Regions from separate parts of the Ruegeria sp. G7 genome, predicted to be linked through region 2. Evidence: riboswitches for the same ligand, from Rfam matches in the RefSeq annotation. Region 2 holds a riboswitch; the other holds the start of a gene.
The links. A riboswitch is a leader RNA that binds a small molecule or an ion and turns the genes downstream of it on or off. The one in region 2 is predicted to bind cobalamin.
Positions count from the first base shown of each region.

Region 1: another riboswitch for cobalamin. It lies ahead of ACR3EN_RS17725 (DUF1636 family protein); the one in region 2 lies ahead of ACR3EN_RS15300 (aromatic ring-hydroxylating oxygenase subunit alpha).

Region 1 covers NZ_JBQFIL010000002.1:206,653-214,086, reverse strand. Annotated here, with positions in the region: gene ACR3EN_RS17760 (pyridoxal-phosphate-dependent aminotransferase family protein) at 1-934, opposite strand, end outside; gene ACR3EN_RS17755 (response regulator transcription factor) at 1,150-1,779, shown strand; gene ACR3EN_RS17750 (energy transducer TonB family protein) at 1,792-2,802, opposite strand; gene ACR3EN_RS17745 (ExbD/TolR family protein) at 2,799-3,176, opposite strand; gene ACR3EN_RS17740 (ExbD/TolR family protein) at 3,181-3,507, opposite strand; gene ACR3EN_RS17735 (MotA/TolQ/ExbB proton channel family protein) at 3,539-4,195, opposite strand; gene ACR3EN_RS17730 (hypothetical protein) at 4,192-4,626, opposite strand; cobalamin riboswitch at 4,788-4,991, shown strand; gene ACR3EN_RS17725 (DUF1636 family protein) at 5,097-5,450, shown strand; gene ACR3EN_RS17720 (ATP-binding cassette domain-containing protein) at 5,447-6,034, shown strand; gene ACR3EN_RS17715 (hypothetical protein) at 5,982-6,230, shown strand; gene ACR3EN_RS17710 (ABC transporter substrate-binding protein) at 6,247-7,194, shown strand; gene ACR3EN_RS17705 (FecCD family ABC transporter permease) at 7,196-7,434, shown strand, end outside.
Region 2 covers NZ_JBQFIL010000001.1:3,039,818-3,047,251, forward strand. Annotated here, with positions in the region: gene ACR3EN_RS15295 (FAD-binding oxidoreductase) at 1-612, opposite strand, end outside; gene ACR3EN_RS15300 (aromatic ring-hydroxylating oxygenase subunit alpha) at 617-1,843, opposite strand; cobalamin riboswitch at 1,957-2,160, opposite strand; tRNA gene ACR3EN_RS15305 (tRNA-Leu) at 2,511-2,594, shown strand; gene ACR3EN_RS15310 (YqaA family protein) at 2,857-3,435, shown strand; gene ACR3EN_RS15315 (disulfide bond formation protein B) at 3,432-3,893, shown strand; gene ACR3EN_RS15320 (HNH endonuclease) at 3,897-4,484, opposite strand; gene ACR3EN_RS15325 (pseudouridine synthase) at 4,695-5,300, shown strand; gene ACR3EN_RS15330 (VOC family protein) at 5,332-5,757, shown strand; gene ACR3EN_RS15335 (alpha/beta hydrolase) at 5,774-6,439, opposite strand; gene ACR3EN_RS15340 (DNA-3-methyladenine glycosylase family protein) at 6,436-7,068, opposite strand; gene ACR3EN_RS15345 (MFS transporter) at 7,167-7,434, shown strand, end outside.

The sequences.
Region 1 (7,434 bases), on a different contig from region 2:
CGGCATCGCGCAGAACAGTCTCATGCGTGCGGTAGGAATGTGCGCGTTTGGCCAGCCCTTCCTGCAGGGTCAGGCGCAGGGATTCATGGAAAGCGGCGACGGCGTAGCCGGAATGGGTGCGATGATAGGTGCCCTTTTCTACATCCTGACCGTCAACGATACCCCAGTGGCGGGCCTCGAAGATGGGGTTGTGGACGTAGGTATAAGCGCCCGAGGTTTTCAGCGCGTCGATATAGGCGTCAGTAAAGCTAACAGGCGCGTAGGTCAGCGGCAGGCAGCACAGGCCTTTCTGCGGGCACGAGGCCCAACCGGCGACGCCCGGGAAGTCATCGATACGGAAATCCGCGACACCCAGCGACGATACTGCGTCGATCAGGCCCATCGCGCCATGACGTTCGCATGCATCCGAAAAGCCCTGAATGTCGTTCACGCGGCCCGAGCCGGTTTCCCAATGCGCCATGAAGGCCCATTTGGGTTTGTGCCGCGCCAAAACCTCATCAACCATCTCGCCAGTAACCGGCTGGCCATGAGGCACTTCGATCACAGTCACGCTGGCGGCTTGCGGGTCCAGCGGACTCGCGGCGTGCTCAGCGGGCGTTGCTGCCTTGATCCGCAGGGTCAGCGCGTCGATGCCCGAGAAGGTGCCGTTGGTGAACGCCACAACGCTGTCACCGGGCATCACGGCTGAGAACATGGTATCCAGCCCGCTCCAGCCGGTACCCGCAACCGCGAAGGTATAGGTATTGGCGGTGCCCCAGATCTGACGCAGCATATGCTTGCATTCGATCATGCCGCGCAGAACGTCGTCCTGCATGTGATCGGCAACGCCAGCGCTGGTGAAGGCCTGCAGAACGCGGGCGTCGGTATTGCCCGGCCCGGGGCCTGCGGCCAGTGTCTCGGGGATTTCGAGCGTGGGGTAGATTTGATAAGTCATGTAATCCTCCTCAGCGTCAGGGGCTCTGGCCCCGTCGGTCGCGTTGACGCAAAGGAAAACCGAAACTTGCGCCACCGCGCAACGTAACTTACTACTGCTTTGGGATATCTAATTGGGTGGTAAATAACCTACCCATATAGGTAAATATACGGATGTATACCAAAAATGTACCTACCCAAACGGATGGGACAGGGTGGAAAACAGGCAGGAAAACAATGGCCAACACATCTCAGCGTCCGGTCGATGTCATGCTCGCGAACAACAACCCGCTCGTGTTGTCGGCCATGTCCGAGATTTTTGAACGCGACCCGCGATTCTCTTTGGTTGCAACCTCGGCCACCGCCGAGGGATTTCTGGGCACGGTGATGCGGGTGCCGGTTCAGGTCGGGATCGTATCGTGGGAACTGCCTGCTTTGGGCGCAGCCAAATTGATCGAGGTCCTGCGCGAACAGGCCAACGCGCCGCGCTTTGTCGTCTATGGGGATGAGGCCGGAGATGTGCCGCGACAGGCGATGCAGGCCGGGGCCGCCGGGTTCGCGCCGCGTTCGGGTGAGGTTGAGGGTTTGCTGGAAACCTGCGTCGATGTGGCAAAAGGCAAGATGGTGTTTCCGTTCATCGACGTGCGCAAAATGCAACAGAACCCCCTGCAAACCTTGTCACGCAAGGAAGTTGCTATTCTTGAAGCGCTGGCCCGGGGCATGTCGAACCGCGAATTGTCGAAAGAGATGCAAATCTCAACCAATACGGTGAAGTTTCACCTGTCGAACATCTATGAAAAGCTGTCGATCAAGAACCGGGCGCAGGCGATCGCATATTATTATTCGTCAAAGGCCGAGAACGGCTGACCGGGCTGGCGCTTAGCCATTCTGATAATAGAAGGACAGTTTGCGGCTGACACCGCCCGGTGGGGGCGGGAACGGGGCGGCCCGGCGAATTTGCTCTCGGGCGGCGCGGTCGATCTGGTTCGAGCCCGAACTGTCGGTGATTTCGACCCATGCAAGCGAGCCATCGGGGTCGATCTGGAAGAAGACACGCGCGAAGCCCCGGACCGGGACAAACACAGCAGGCGTTCGGTTCAGATGCACCAGCACCTGACCAGCATAGTTCGTCGTATTTGAATTGCCCGGTCCGCGCCCGCCTGACTGACGCTCTTGATCGCCTCGGGTGAAGGCATCGGTCCCCTGACGCTGAAACGTCTGCAAGGGAGATTCGATCAATTGTTGTGGAAAGCGCAATTGGGCGAACTGGTCGTTGCTGTCGGTCGCCCCATCCGGGGCATCGGTCGGTTTGCGGTCCGGCAGGCGTGGGCGGACGGATTCCGTCACGGCCTGCTCTGACACTGCGATGTCTGCGTCTTCCGCGGGCTCGATGGCTTCGATCACGGCGGGCGCTGGCGTCTCGGCCTCGACAGGGTCGGCTTCCGCAACCGGTTCCCCTTGCGGGATTTCGGCCGTTTCATCGACCGAGGTCGGCTCTACCGTCTCGGTATCGGCGCGTGCTGGGTCGTCGCTATCGGACGGGTCGGCGGGCTCTGCGTCCTGCGGCTCGACCACGTCAGGCTGAACCCTTTCGGCCTCACCAAAATCGGGGGAGAAGACCCGTTGCGGATCGTCCGAGGCTACCAGAGCTTCGCTGGTCGGGATCTCTGCCTCTTGCGGCTCCGGGGTCTCGGCGGCTTCGGGTTCTTCCGGGTCGGTCGGCGTCTCTGCCAGATCTTCGAAACTGTTACTCAGGTCCACCGCGTCGCTATTGCCCTGTGTGGATGGCGCATCCGCGACGGGCGCTGCGGTCATGCTCAAGCCAAAGATATGCAGGATCAGCGACAACAGAATGGCCAATACGGCAACTATGACCGACCCGCGGATCATTGCAGCGTCCGCTTTGTTACAAGAAACACGGATGGCGCGCCATTGCGGCGCAGCAGGCCGGTGACTTCGATCAGGCGCGCGCCGGGTGCTTCGCGATCCGGGACGATCCGGACCGGGCCTTCAATGTGATTGGCCATGAATGTTTCTGCGTCAGTTGGCACGCCACGGAAGCTGAGCGTGCCATCCTTGTGCAGCACCAGCGCGTCGGGCGGCTCACGCCCGTCCAGTTCGGTTGTGTCTACAAGATCCAGATCGGGGTCCAGCGGTGGTGCTATGGTCCCTGCGATCAGAAAGAAGATCAGCATCAGGAACACGACATTGATCAGGGCAATGGTCGAGTCGCGCTTGCGGCGGGGGGTGGACGGTTGGATCATCCGCTCACTCCAGCACCAACACGCTGAGCCCGTCGCGTCCGCGCAGACGGACCAGCAAATCCGCAAGGCGCTGTGCGGTCACGTCGTCGTCAAGGCTGACAAGAAGCTGCCCGGTCTCGACCTGCGTCACGAGATCGTCCAGCGTGGTTGATGTCCCGTTCAATACCAGACGGTCGGCTCCGAGCTGCAGAAAAGTCCGCTCTGACGGTTCGCTGGTTTGCGCGTTGCCTCCGATTGAGCTCGTTAGTTCAATCTCGCCGAATTTCGAAAAGGTCGAGGTGAGCATGAAGAAGAGCAACAGCAAGAATATTACATCGATGAGCGGTGTCATCGACAACGTGCGCCTGACAAATGGCGCCCGGTTACGCATGTTCCGGCACGGCGGATAAGGTTTCTTCTTCGGTGGCCAACTGTCCGGGCACCAGCACGGTGCGCAGCGCCTTGTCGGCGAAGACGCGCTCGCGTGCCGTCCGGCTTTCGAACCAGGACAGTATCATCGACGTCGGCATGGCAACCGCAAGCCCTACCGCAGTGGTGATCAGCGCCACCCAGATGCCGCCTGCCAGCAGGGATGGATCAACCGAACTGCCGGCCTGCTGCAAGCTTTGGAACGCTTCGATCATCCCCAGAACCGTGCCGAAAAGCCCCAGTAGGGGCGCAAGCTGGGCGACCGTATCGAGCAGCCGAAAGCCGCGCTCCAACCCGGCCAAGGCCAGACCGGCCTCGGCGTCAAGGCGATCATCCAGTCCGGGCAAGTCCGGCGCATCCATGGCGGCGCCAACCAACGGGGCCAGATAGCTGTGGCTTTTGGCTAGACGGGCCCGGGCTGTCTGATGATCACCTGCATCCCATGCGTTCAGCGCCTGCGTGAGAACGCGATGCCGCCCAACACCGGTCACCGTGAATTGCCACAGCTTGTAAAGCGTCACAGCCAGCGCCAGCACGGACATGACGATCAGAATGGCCACAACCGGCCCTCCGAGGGCTACGATCTGGCGCAGGGCCTCAAGTGCATTCATCCTAAGAGCTCCACATCGATCCGGCTGGTCAGGTTCAACTCTGTTGCACAGATATCGCTTTCCGAGCCGCTGACAACGCAGCTGTTTGCGCCATTGATCAGGACACGACGGATCGAGGTGCAATCGAGATCAGGCAGGCTGAACTGACGCACCCGCGGCCGGTCGCGCGGCAGGTCGCGAAAGTCAAACAGCGACAGCGTGACCACGCCGCCGGACTTGTCGAAAATGACGGTTTCGAACGCAGCTTTCTCGATTTCGCTTTCGGTTTGATTGTGCACAACAAAGGTCAGACGGCAGGCGCCGTTCACCTCCTGCACCGTATTCAACTCGAGCGATAAGGGCGCGGCGCGCTCATCAGCAGCTTGCGCAAGGGTCGGAACGGGTGACGCGATGGCGATGGCTGCGGCCAGAGCGAGGCGGGAAAAAGGCATGGGCTGGCTCCTGATTGGATGGAAACCCTGTCCTGCGCATCATGCAGGGGTTGATCCCTCTTATCCAATCCAGCTGGGACACGAAAGGGCGGGCAAGGGGATTGTGCGCGTTCGACCGCTCACGCCCGGTAACTTTCATATTGACCCATCCATTGTTCTAAGGCACTGAGTCCTGCGATGGTTCCCAAGGCTATGGCCGCGGGATGAAAAGGGAATACGGTGCGGCCCGCTTCGGTCAAACCCGTAACTGCCCCCGCAACTGTAAGCGGCGAGCAAAGCCAAGCAACCACTGGCCTTTTCGGCCGGGAAGGATGGCCAAGCCGAGACCCGCGAGTCAGGAGACCTGCCATCAGATGTTCAACCAACCCGGGACGGGGCGTCCTGGAAGGAGGCTTTGATGGCACGTCTGACACGTGTTGACATATTTGGCACCTTCCCGATGCATCTGGGCAGAGGCAGAGGGCGCGTGTGTGAAGACTCCTGATCATTTTGTGCTGATCTGCGCCACCTGTTCCGGCGCGCAGACCTTGTCGGCAATACAAGAGTCCCTTGCACCCCGATTGCCCGAGGGCTTTGCGATCCGCGGCGTTGATTGCATGGCCGGGTGTGCGCACCCGACGACTGTGGGCTTTCAGGCTGTAGGCAAGGCGCAATATCTGTTTGGTGATATCCAGACCCCGGCCGAGATTGACGCATTGGCCGAGTTTGCCCTTCAGTACCAACAAAGCGCGAATGGCTGGACCAAAGCGACCGAGCGGCCCGGTGCACTATCCGCTAAGACCCTATCGCGGATGCCGCCGATTGGTCAGCAGGTACCGCTATGACACCCCAGCCGTTCCTTGTTGCCTCGAACCTCGAATACTATGCGCTAAATGGCGATGTGCTGCTGCAGAATGTCAGTTTTGAGCTGACCGAAGGCTCGATTCTGGCGATTGCTGGCCCGAACGGCGCGGGTAAAACCACCTTGCTCAATCTGCTTTGCGGTGCCGAAGGGCTGTCTCTGGGCGATGTTCAGATCAATGGGCGAAGCCTCAAGCAGTTCTCAGCCAACGAACGGGCGCGTGTTATCGCCGTGGTCGGCCAGCAAGAGATGCCAGATGGGCGTCTGTCGCTTCGCGATTACGTGGCTCTGGGCCAGATACCGATCCTTACCGACCGCTCCGCACGTGCGCACCAGCAAGAGCTGGACCGGATTCTGAATCTGACTGGCCTCGCGCCTCTTGCGCAAAAGCGGATGGCGCAGCTTTCCGGTGGTGAGCGACAGCGGGCTCACATCGCGCGCGCTGGCCCAGAACCCGTCGCTTCTGTTTCTGGACGAGCCGACGAACCATCTGGACCCCGATGCGAAAGGGCGCATGCTGTCTCTGGTTGCGGATCTGGGGATTACGGTGGTCATGATCGTGCATGATCTGGTCATGATCCCCGAATTCGCGACCCATGTCGCGTTGATGAAATCCACGCGGCTGACGGGATTTGGCCCGGTTGATGAGGTGCTGACCGGAGAGCGGGTACGCGAAACCTTTGGTGTCGACTATCTGTGTTTTCACCACGAAGGGCGCGTCATTCCGGTACTGGACATCCGAAGAACAACAGTTCCCACTTAAACTCAGGAGATTATTCGTGAAACCAATCTGGCCCGCGGTGTTTATTGCTGCCATGGCAAGCGGCGCTGCCGCGCAAGGGATAACCGTCGACAATTGCGGCGAACCGCTGGTCTTTGATGCGCCCCCCGAGCGTCTGGTTGTGCATGACATGAACATGACCGACATGGCTTTCGCCCTGGGTTTGCAGGACAGGATCGTCGGCCTGACCGGCATCACCGGCTGGTACAAGACAAGCCCCGAGTTCGATAAATTACGCGGCGACATCCCCGAGCTTGCACCGAAATACCCGACCGTCGAGACCCTTGTAGCGGTCGAGCCGGATTTGTATTTCGCGGGTTGGTATTATGGCATGAAGCCCGGCGGTGATGTCACGCCTGACACGCTGGAACCGTTCGGGATCAAGACCATGATCCTGACCGAAAGCTGCGTGCATCTGGATAAAGACCGCCCCGAAGCCAGCATGAACCTGCTGTTCGACGACGTCCTGCGACTTGGCAAGGTCATGCAGGTCGAAGACAAAGCCGAGGCACTGGTTTCTGGCTGGAAAGATGAGCTCTCGTCGATCAAAGCCAAGACTGCCGATCTGGCCAAGCCGCGTGTCTTCCTGCTGGATGGTCCGGCGGATGCTCCGTTTACGGCGGGTAAATTCGCGATCCCCGACGCGATGATTGCGGCGGCAGGCGGTCAGAATGTCACCCATGACATGGACACGAGCTGGGGTCGTACCTCGTGGGAGACGGTTGCCGCTTCGAACCCCGAATTCCTTGTGCTGCTCGACTATCAGACCGGCAATGGCGCGGCGGATACCTTCAAATTCCTGCAGGAACATCCGGTGATGTCGCAAACCGACGCGGTCAAGGACCAGCGCTGGATTGGTCTTCGCTATGAGGAGCTGACCCCCGGACCCGCTAATATCGCGGCAATTTCGAAAATGGCCGAGGCCATGCATCCAGGCCTCAACTGATATGGGCCGATTGGGCCTCACGCTGTTGCTGGGGGCGGTCGTTCTGACCGCCCTTTTGCTGGTGTCGACCATCTATGGCACGACTTCGATTCCGGTCTCCGAAACGGTCGAGGCTGTGCTGCTTGGCACCGGGTTGGTGGGTGGCGAGATGTCTCCGATGCACCGCATCGTCTTTGACCTGCGCCTGCCACGCGCCTTGTTTGCGGCAGTGATTGGTGCAGGGCTTGGGATAGTTGGCGT
Region 2 (7,434 bases):
GTTGAACTGGCCTTGATACCCGGTCCAGGGGCGGTATTCGTCCGCTTCTTCGACGACGAATTTCAGATCCAGACCGTGGGTTCGGCTGGCCATCTGCTCCAACCGTTGGCGAAAGATAATCTCGGACGGGCGCTTGGCGCAGTTGATGAACACAACGTCCAGATCGCGCCCTTCATCCCACATGCAAGTCGTCATCGACATCATCGGCGTGATACCCGATCCGGCCGAGATGAACAGAAACTTGCGCGCCGTGCTTTGGGCATTGGTGAACAGACCCGCAGGCCCGATCGCGCGCAGCCGCATCCCCGGCTGCAGATTGTCCAGCATCCAGCGCGTGCCGATACTGTCGGGCTGCGCCTTCGCCGTGATGGTGATCGATCGGGGCCGCGATGGCGAGGACGAGATCGTGTAGGTCCGATGCACGACACCGCCCGGTTGACCCGGAGCGGGAATCTCAAGCGTCAGAAACTGGCCGGGTTGATAAGCGAACATCGCGCCCGAGGGGGCCCGAAAGGTAAAGCTGGCTGTGTTCGGCATTTCGGGTACCACCGAGACGCATTCCAGCGTCTCATCATCCTGCCAGAGCGTGGCCATTGGGCTAAGATCATTCATGGCGTCACTCCGCAGCGATGGTTTCGGGGCTCAGACGTGCTGACAGGGTCCTGCAGTACCAGTCGGTGAACTGCAGCACGCCCGATTCCTGAGTGTCCGAATACGGGCCAGGTACATAGGCCGGGCTGTTGATGCCCTGCTGATTGTCCTCGACCACGCGACGATCTTCATCATTGGTGGCGATCCAGACCTCGGTCAGCCGCTTGATGTCGTAATCCAGCCCTTCCACGGCATCTTTGTGAACCAGCCATTTTGTAGTGACCTCGGATTCGGTCGCGCTGACGGGGGTGACGCGGAAGACGATCGAATGATCCGGCAGGAAGTGATTCCACGTCGTCGGGTAATGAAACTGTAGCAACGCTCCGGCATCGGCAAACGGAACCCGGCCCAGCCAGCGCCGCACAGCTGCCTTGCCATCCATGGTATAGCTTTCGGCCCCCTCTTTCAGCGGCATCCGCGCCACCCGAAACTGGCCATCGGTGCTCAGATGAAAGTTCGACGGCACCCCGGCGGCCTCGCACCGGTCGAAATGTGCCTGCAGATGTGCAGGCGTTTCACCGCCTTCGCCGATGCCGGTCACGCTGGGATCGTCAGGATAAGTGCGGCAAAGCGCAGGATGATTACCACCGCAGTGATAACATTCTCGGTTGTTCTCCCAGACCAGCTTCCAGTTCCCGTTCTCGATGATCGAGCTTTCATAGGCCACCTTGGCGTTGCCAAGATCATGCGGTTCAAGATAAGGCCGCGCCACATCGGCAAAGGCGTTGAAATCAGGCGCGTCCTCCGCAAGACAGATATAAACAAGCCCCGCCAATTCACGGCAATGCACGGACTTCAGACCGTGCTGCTTGGGGTCGAAATCAGGCCCCATATCGCGCGCCCACAGAAGCGATCCGTCCAGTTCATAGGTCCATTGGTGATACGGGCAGACCAGCTTGGGCGCGTTCCCCTTTGCGGCCTTGCAGATGATCGAGCCCCGATGCCGGCAGGTGTTGTGAAATGCACGAATCTGGTTGTCTGTGCCGCGCACGATGATCACGCGATATGCACCGATGGTATAGGTGACGTAATCACCCGACTTCACCAATTCGCAGGCCGGTATGGCAAACAGCCATTCGCGATAGTGGATGGCTTCCAGATCAGCCTGAAAAATAGCGGGATCGGTATAGAATGGCTGCTCAAGCGCATAGGCCGGGTTCCGGCGCGCCAACAGGCTTTGAATACTGCTCACTTATGGCTCTCCTGCCGCACGCCGCGGCACTGCTTGGGCAGATGGCAACAGGAGGCCCGCCCGGAAGCGTACGAGGATCACGCCCGGCAACAGCGCCCCCACCGCCACCCGCGGTTTGACATATCCACGAGGCTGGTTTCCGGACTTCGAAGGGGCTCGCGCCCGGTTTCGGCACCTTCCCGGGATCCTCGTCCCAGTGGTTGATCGCCGAACCCGACCTTCGTTACCGTTGCGGGGGCAGTGCCGGATTTGCACCGGCTTCCCAATTCTCCGCTGTCCGAGAATCAAACAGCGGCACCTCGTAGCGGCAAGATAAATTTACACCGCATCACCGCTGAAAGGCTTGCGACATTTCCCGTTCCAAAACAGACACCGCCCTGAATTCGCTGCCGCAAGAGCGAGGCTGTCCTCGGTTTGTTTTTGTTCTTCAATGGGTCAGATCGTCATCATGCAAGCGCAAAAACCCTGCGCTTTAATCGGGGCCGCGCGAGGTCAAGCTTGTCTCTCGGCGGCGGAACCAACACTGCGCCTTTCGAATGGTGCCGCTTAGCGGCGGGATCGATCATCGAACGCACCGTCTTATCGGTGGACGAAATCGCATCGACACATTTAGCGGCGATCACCCTGTTGACGACCCCCGGCAGGTCGCCTAAACGAGAACTCAAGGGCCCTTCTGGTGGAACGGTAGACACGAAGCATTCAAAATGCTTTGCCTCACGGCGTCCCGGTTCGAATCCGGGGAAGGGCACCATTCATCTCCACGACAACACGCATCGTTTCCACAAACTGGTCTGTCGCGTAACACTGCGGCTTTGCCCATCACCCCGTTTGCCCGAAATGCGCCATACCGGGCGCATGCTCCCGGGCGCGCCGCAAACACCGCGTGGGTGTGATCATGCGGCGGTATCAAGTGAAAAACCGCTATCGCGCGAAATGAGGCGACCACAGAGGTTGACCCCTCGACATGCGCATGGTTTGGCTTGGCGCAACACTTGCCGGGATATTTGTATCATATGTTGCGATCACTTTATGACTGGACCATTCGTCTGGCCGAGCACCCCCATGCGCTTTGGGCGCTGGCCGTTGTTGCCTTTATTGAAAGCTCATTTTTTCCGATCCCGCCCGATGTTCTGATGATCCCGATGATCCTTGCACGACCATCGCGGGCGTGGCTGATCGCATCCGTCGCGCTGGTGGCCTCGGTATTGGGTGGGATTTTGGGCTATGCAATCGGCGCGTTTTTCTACGAGAGCCTTGGCCAACCCGTATTGGAAGCAATGGGCAAAGCGCATGCGATGGAAGAATTCAACACGCGCTTTAATGACTTCGGCTTTTGGGCCGTGCTTGCGGCCGGCGTTACGCCATTTCCCTACAAAGTCATCACAATCATGTCCGGATGGACCGGGATGCCGCTGGGTACCTTCATTGCAACATCAATCCTGGCCCGCGCGCTGCGGTTCTTCTTGGTCGCCGGGCTGCTTTGGAAATTTGGCGAACCGATCCGGGACTTCATCGAAAAACGTCTGGGCCTGATGTTCACCCTGTTCATCATCCTGCTATTTGGCGGGTTTCTGGTGGTGAGATACCTATGACACGAAACGCCCTGATCTTACTGGCAGCTTCCGGGTCGGCCGCCCTGCTTTTGGGGGCCTGGGCATTTCAGTATCTCGGCGGGCTGGCACCTTGCACAATGTGCATCTGGCAACGCTATCCGCATGGCGCGGCGGTGATCCTGGGCGTATTGGCGCTGGCGTGGCCCGGGGCCCGCGCCCTGCCCTTGCTCGGGGCGCTTGCTGCGGCGACCACCGCCGGGATCGGCTTTTTTCATGCCGGCGTCGAAAAAGGCTGGTGGGAGGGGCCCACGACCTGCACATCCGGCCCCATCGGCGGGCTGAGCGCCGAAGAATTACTGGATCAGATCATGTCCGCCCCGCTGGTGCGTTGTGACGATATCGCGTGGGAAATGCTGGGGGTGTCCATGGCTGGCTGGAATGGCGTGCTCTCTAGCGTATTGGTTCTGATCTGGCTCGCCGCATGGCGGGCGCGCTAGGCGCTACTGCTGATCCAGTTCCGCGTCCCAGTACAAGAAATCGATCCAGCTTTCGTGCAGATGATTGGGCGGGAATTTGCGGCCAATGTTACGCAATGCCTCGGCATCGGGCTGACGCGGTGGCTTGTTCAGCGACATTCTGGCCTGACGCAAGGATTTCGATCCCTTGCGCAGGTTACACGGGCTGCAAGCCGCAACCACGTTCTGCCAGCTTGTAACCCCGCCTGCCGCACGCGGCACCACATGGTCAAAGGTCAGATTTTCGCGACTGCCGCAGTACTGACATTTGAATTCGTCCCGCAAAAATAAATTAAAGCGCGTGAAGGCCACGCGCTTTCTGGGTTTTACATAGTCTTTCAGAACAACGACCGAGGGTATTCGGATCTCGGTACTGGGGCTTCGGACAACTTCGTCGTATTCGGCAACGATATCGACCCTGTCCAGCCAAGCCGCCTTTATTGCCTCCTGCCAGGGCCACAAGGACAAGGGATAATAGGACAACGGCCGGTAATCGGCGTTCAAAACCAATGCCGGATGATGCTTGAGCGCACCGGTTTCCCTGACAAATTCGGCCCTGAAGTCTCCGTCCATATTGAATCGCTCCTCGCTCTGCTCTGCCCGTTTGTGACATCAGAGCGGGGAACACCCGCCCCGGCCTTACGCTGACTATATCTCGTGTTAAATCTCTGACAAGTGCCGAGTTCACACAACATCTCGGGTATTCGTTATGCCGAATCCGTAACAGATAAGTGACACTTATCCACAGGTTGCGCTGATGTGGCGCGGACGCTATGGCGGGGCATGTCCTGGTTCATTCGTTTCAACAAACCCTATGACGTGCTGCCGCAGTTCACGGACCGCGCCAATGCGGACTCGCCCCGCAGCACGCTGTCGGATTTCATCGACCTGCCCGGCGTCTATCCTGCCGGTCGTCTGGATCGCGACAGCGAGGGGCTGATGCTATTGACCGATCAGGGGCGTCTGCAGGCGCAGATATCCGACCCCAAGCACAAAATGACCAAGACTTATTGGGTTCAGGTCGAAGGGCTTCCCGATGCGGCGGCGCTGACTGCGCTGCGCCAGGGCGTCGAACTGAAAGACGGCCTGACCCGGCCCGCCAAGGCGCGCCTGATTGACGAACCCGAGGACCTCTGGCCGCGTACCCCACCGATCCGGGTGCGCCAGACCGTGCCGGACTGCTGGCTTGAACTGACACTCCGCGAGGGTCGCAACCGTCAGGTACGCCGGATGACGGCAGCCGTCGGCCACCCGACCCTGCGTCTGATCCGCGCCCGCATCGGAGACTGGTCGCTCGACGGGCTTGCGCCCGGACAGTGGGACAGCCTGCCCATGCCCACCCTGAGCGTGGCACCACAGCGCAAACGCGACCGCCGCCTGCGTCGGTGACAAAAACCGCGCGATGTGATAGGCTTAAGGGATGAAGGTGACACCAGACATCCCGGCCCCATCGGCCATTCTGGAAGCCGCGCTTTATGTCGATGATCTGGACGCGGCCGAAGACTTCTATGGCCAGATACTGGGCCTTGAGAAAATCCAGCGCGTGACCGATCGCCATGTGTTCTATCGGGTCGGTGGGTCGGTTCTGCTGCTGTTCAACGCCGATGAGACCGAGAAACCACCCGGCAACCCCGACCTGCCCGTCCCGCCGCATGGCGCACGCGGACCGGGCCATGTCTGCCTTGTACTCAGCCGCGATGACATCGCCGTAATGCGCAAGCACCTGCTGGACTGGAACGTTCCGCTGGATACCGAGTTCGACTGGCCCAACGGGGCCCGCTCACTTTACGTCCGCGACCCTGCAGGAAATTCGATTGAATTCGCCGAGGCGCATCTGTGGGGCTAAGACCCCACGACTAAGCTCAGAGGCTCAGCTTGTCGCGCATGAACGCCAAAGCAACGCTCAGACCATCCGGAGCAATGCCATGGCCCGTGCCCTTCATGACATGGGCATAGACCTCTTTGAACCCGGCACTCTGCAAGGCTTCGGCTGCTTCGGGCAGCGATTGCGGCGGCACAACATCGTCGGCGTCGCCATGCACCAGCAGAACGGGCATCCGGCTGACCACCTCATCCGGCAGCAAATCCGGCTCCAGCAGTCGTCCCGAGAAGGCGACGATCCCGGCCACCGGGTCTTCACGACGCGGGGCGACGTGCAGGCTCATCATGGTGCCTTGGCTGAAGCCAAACAGAACGACCTGCTCGGGCAGAACATCCTCATCCACCATCAGCGCGTCCAGAAAGGCGTTGAAATCCTCAACCGCCATTTCCATCCCGCGCCGGGCCTCTTCCTCGGACGAGCCATCGATCCACGGGATCGGGAACCACTGAAAACCGTTGGGCATGCCGGCAATCTGCTCGGGCGCATCGGGGGCCACGAACAGCGTATCCGGCAGGTGTTCCCCCAGCGGATCAGCCAGACCCAGCAGGTCGGCACCGTTCGCACCATAGCCATGCACAAACACCACGACCGAGCGTGTATCCCCCGAGACCGGCTCTTTCCTCAGCGCATTCAAAACCCGTGTCATCTGATCCCTTCTCTGTCTTTGGCGACCCGGTAATAGGCCCACAACACCCGCGCCGCAACGGATCGCCAGGGCGACCACGCTTCGGCCATCTGGCGTAATTCTTTGTCGGTTGGTCTTTTCGGCAAGTCATAAAGGATGCGCGCCGCCTCTTGCAGGGCCAGATCGCCCGGCGCAATCACATCGGCGCGACCCAGCGAGAACATCGCATAAATCTCGGCGGTCCAGACACCGATGCCCGGCACCTCGGTCAGGATCGCCACCACCTGATCATCCGGTGCATCGCGCAGCGCCTTGTAATCGATCCGCGCCTCGGCCAGCGCACGGGCATAGCGGATTTTCTGACGGCTGAGCCCAACCGCGCGCAAATCGTCATCCGTCGCCCACATGATCTTGCGCGGGCCGGTCAGTTTGGCATCCCGCAACCGCTTCCAGATCGCATTGGCCGACGCCACACTGACCTGCTGGCTGACGATCGCGCTGAGAAGCTGGGCAAACCCATCCGGCTTGCGCCGAAGCGGCAGCGGCCCGGTCTGGTCCATCGCATAAGCCATCCGCGGGCAGGCCCCGGCCAGCCACTCGGCCCCTTCGGTCACGCAGTCCGGTGTTTCGATGATGCGTCCAACGGACATGCGCTCTCCGATAAGTGATCCTTGCCTGCACGTTAGGCGGATGTGCCGCATATGCAACCCGCTTGTGCCACATCGCAATCGCCGATAACCATTTGCCCATGACGATGACCGCAGCCACCCCGGACGACAGCCAGGCCAAGCGCAACGTCGCCGTACTTGTGGCGGCGCAGGCCGTGCTGGGCGCGCAGATGCCGATGATGTTCATCGTCGGCGGGCTGGCCGGGCAATCGCTGGCCAGCAACGCCTGTCTAGCCACATTGCCGATCTCGCTGATCGTTCTGGGCTCGATGATGGCGGCGACGCCGATCTCTGCCATCATGCAGCGCTGGGGGAGGCGCGCGGGGTTTCTTGTCGGCTCAACCGCGG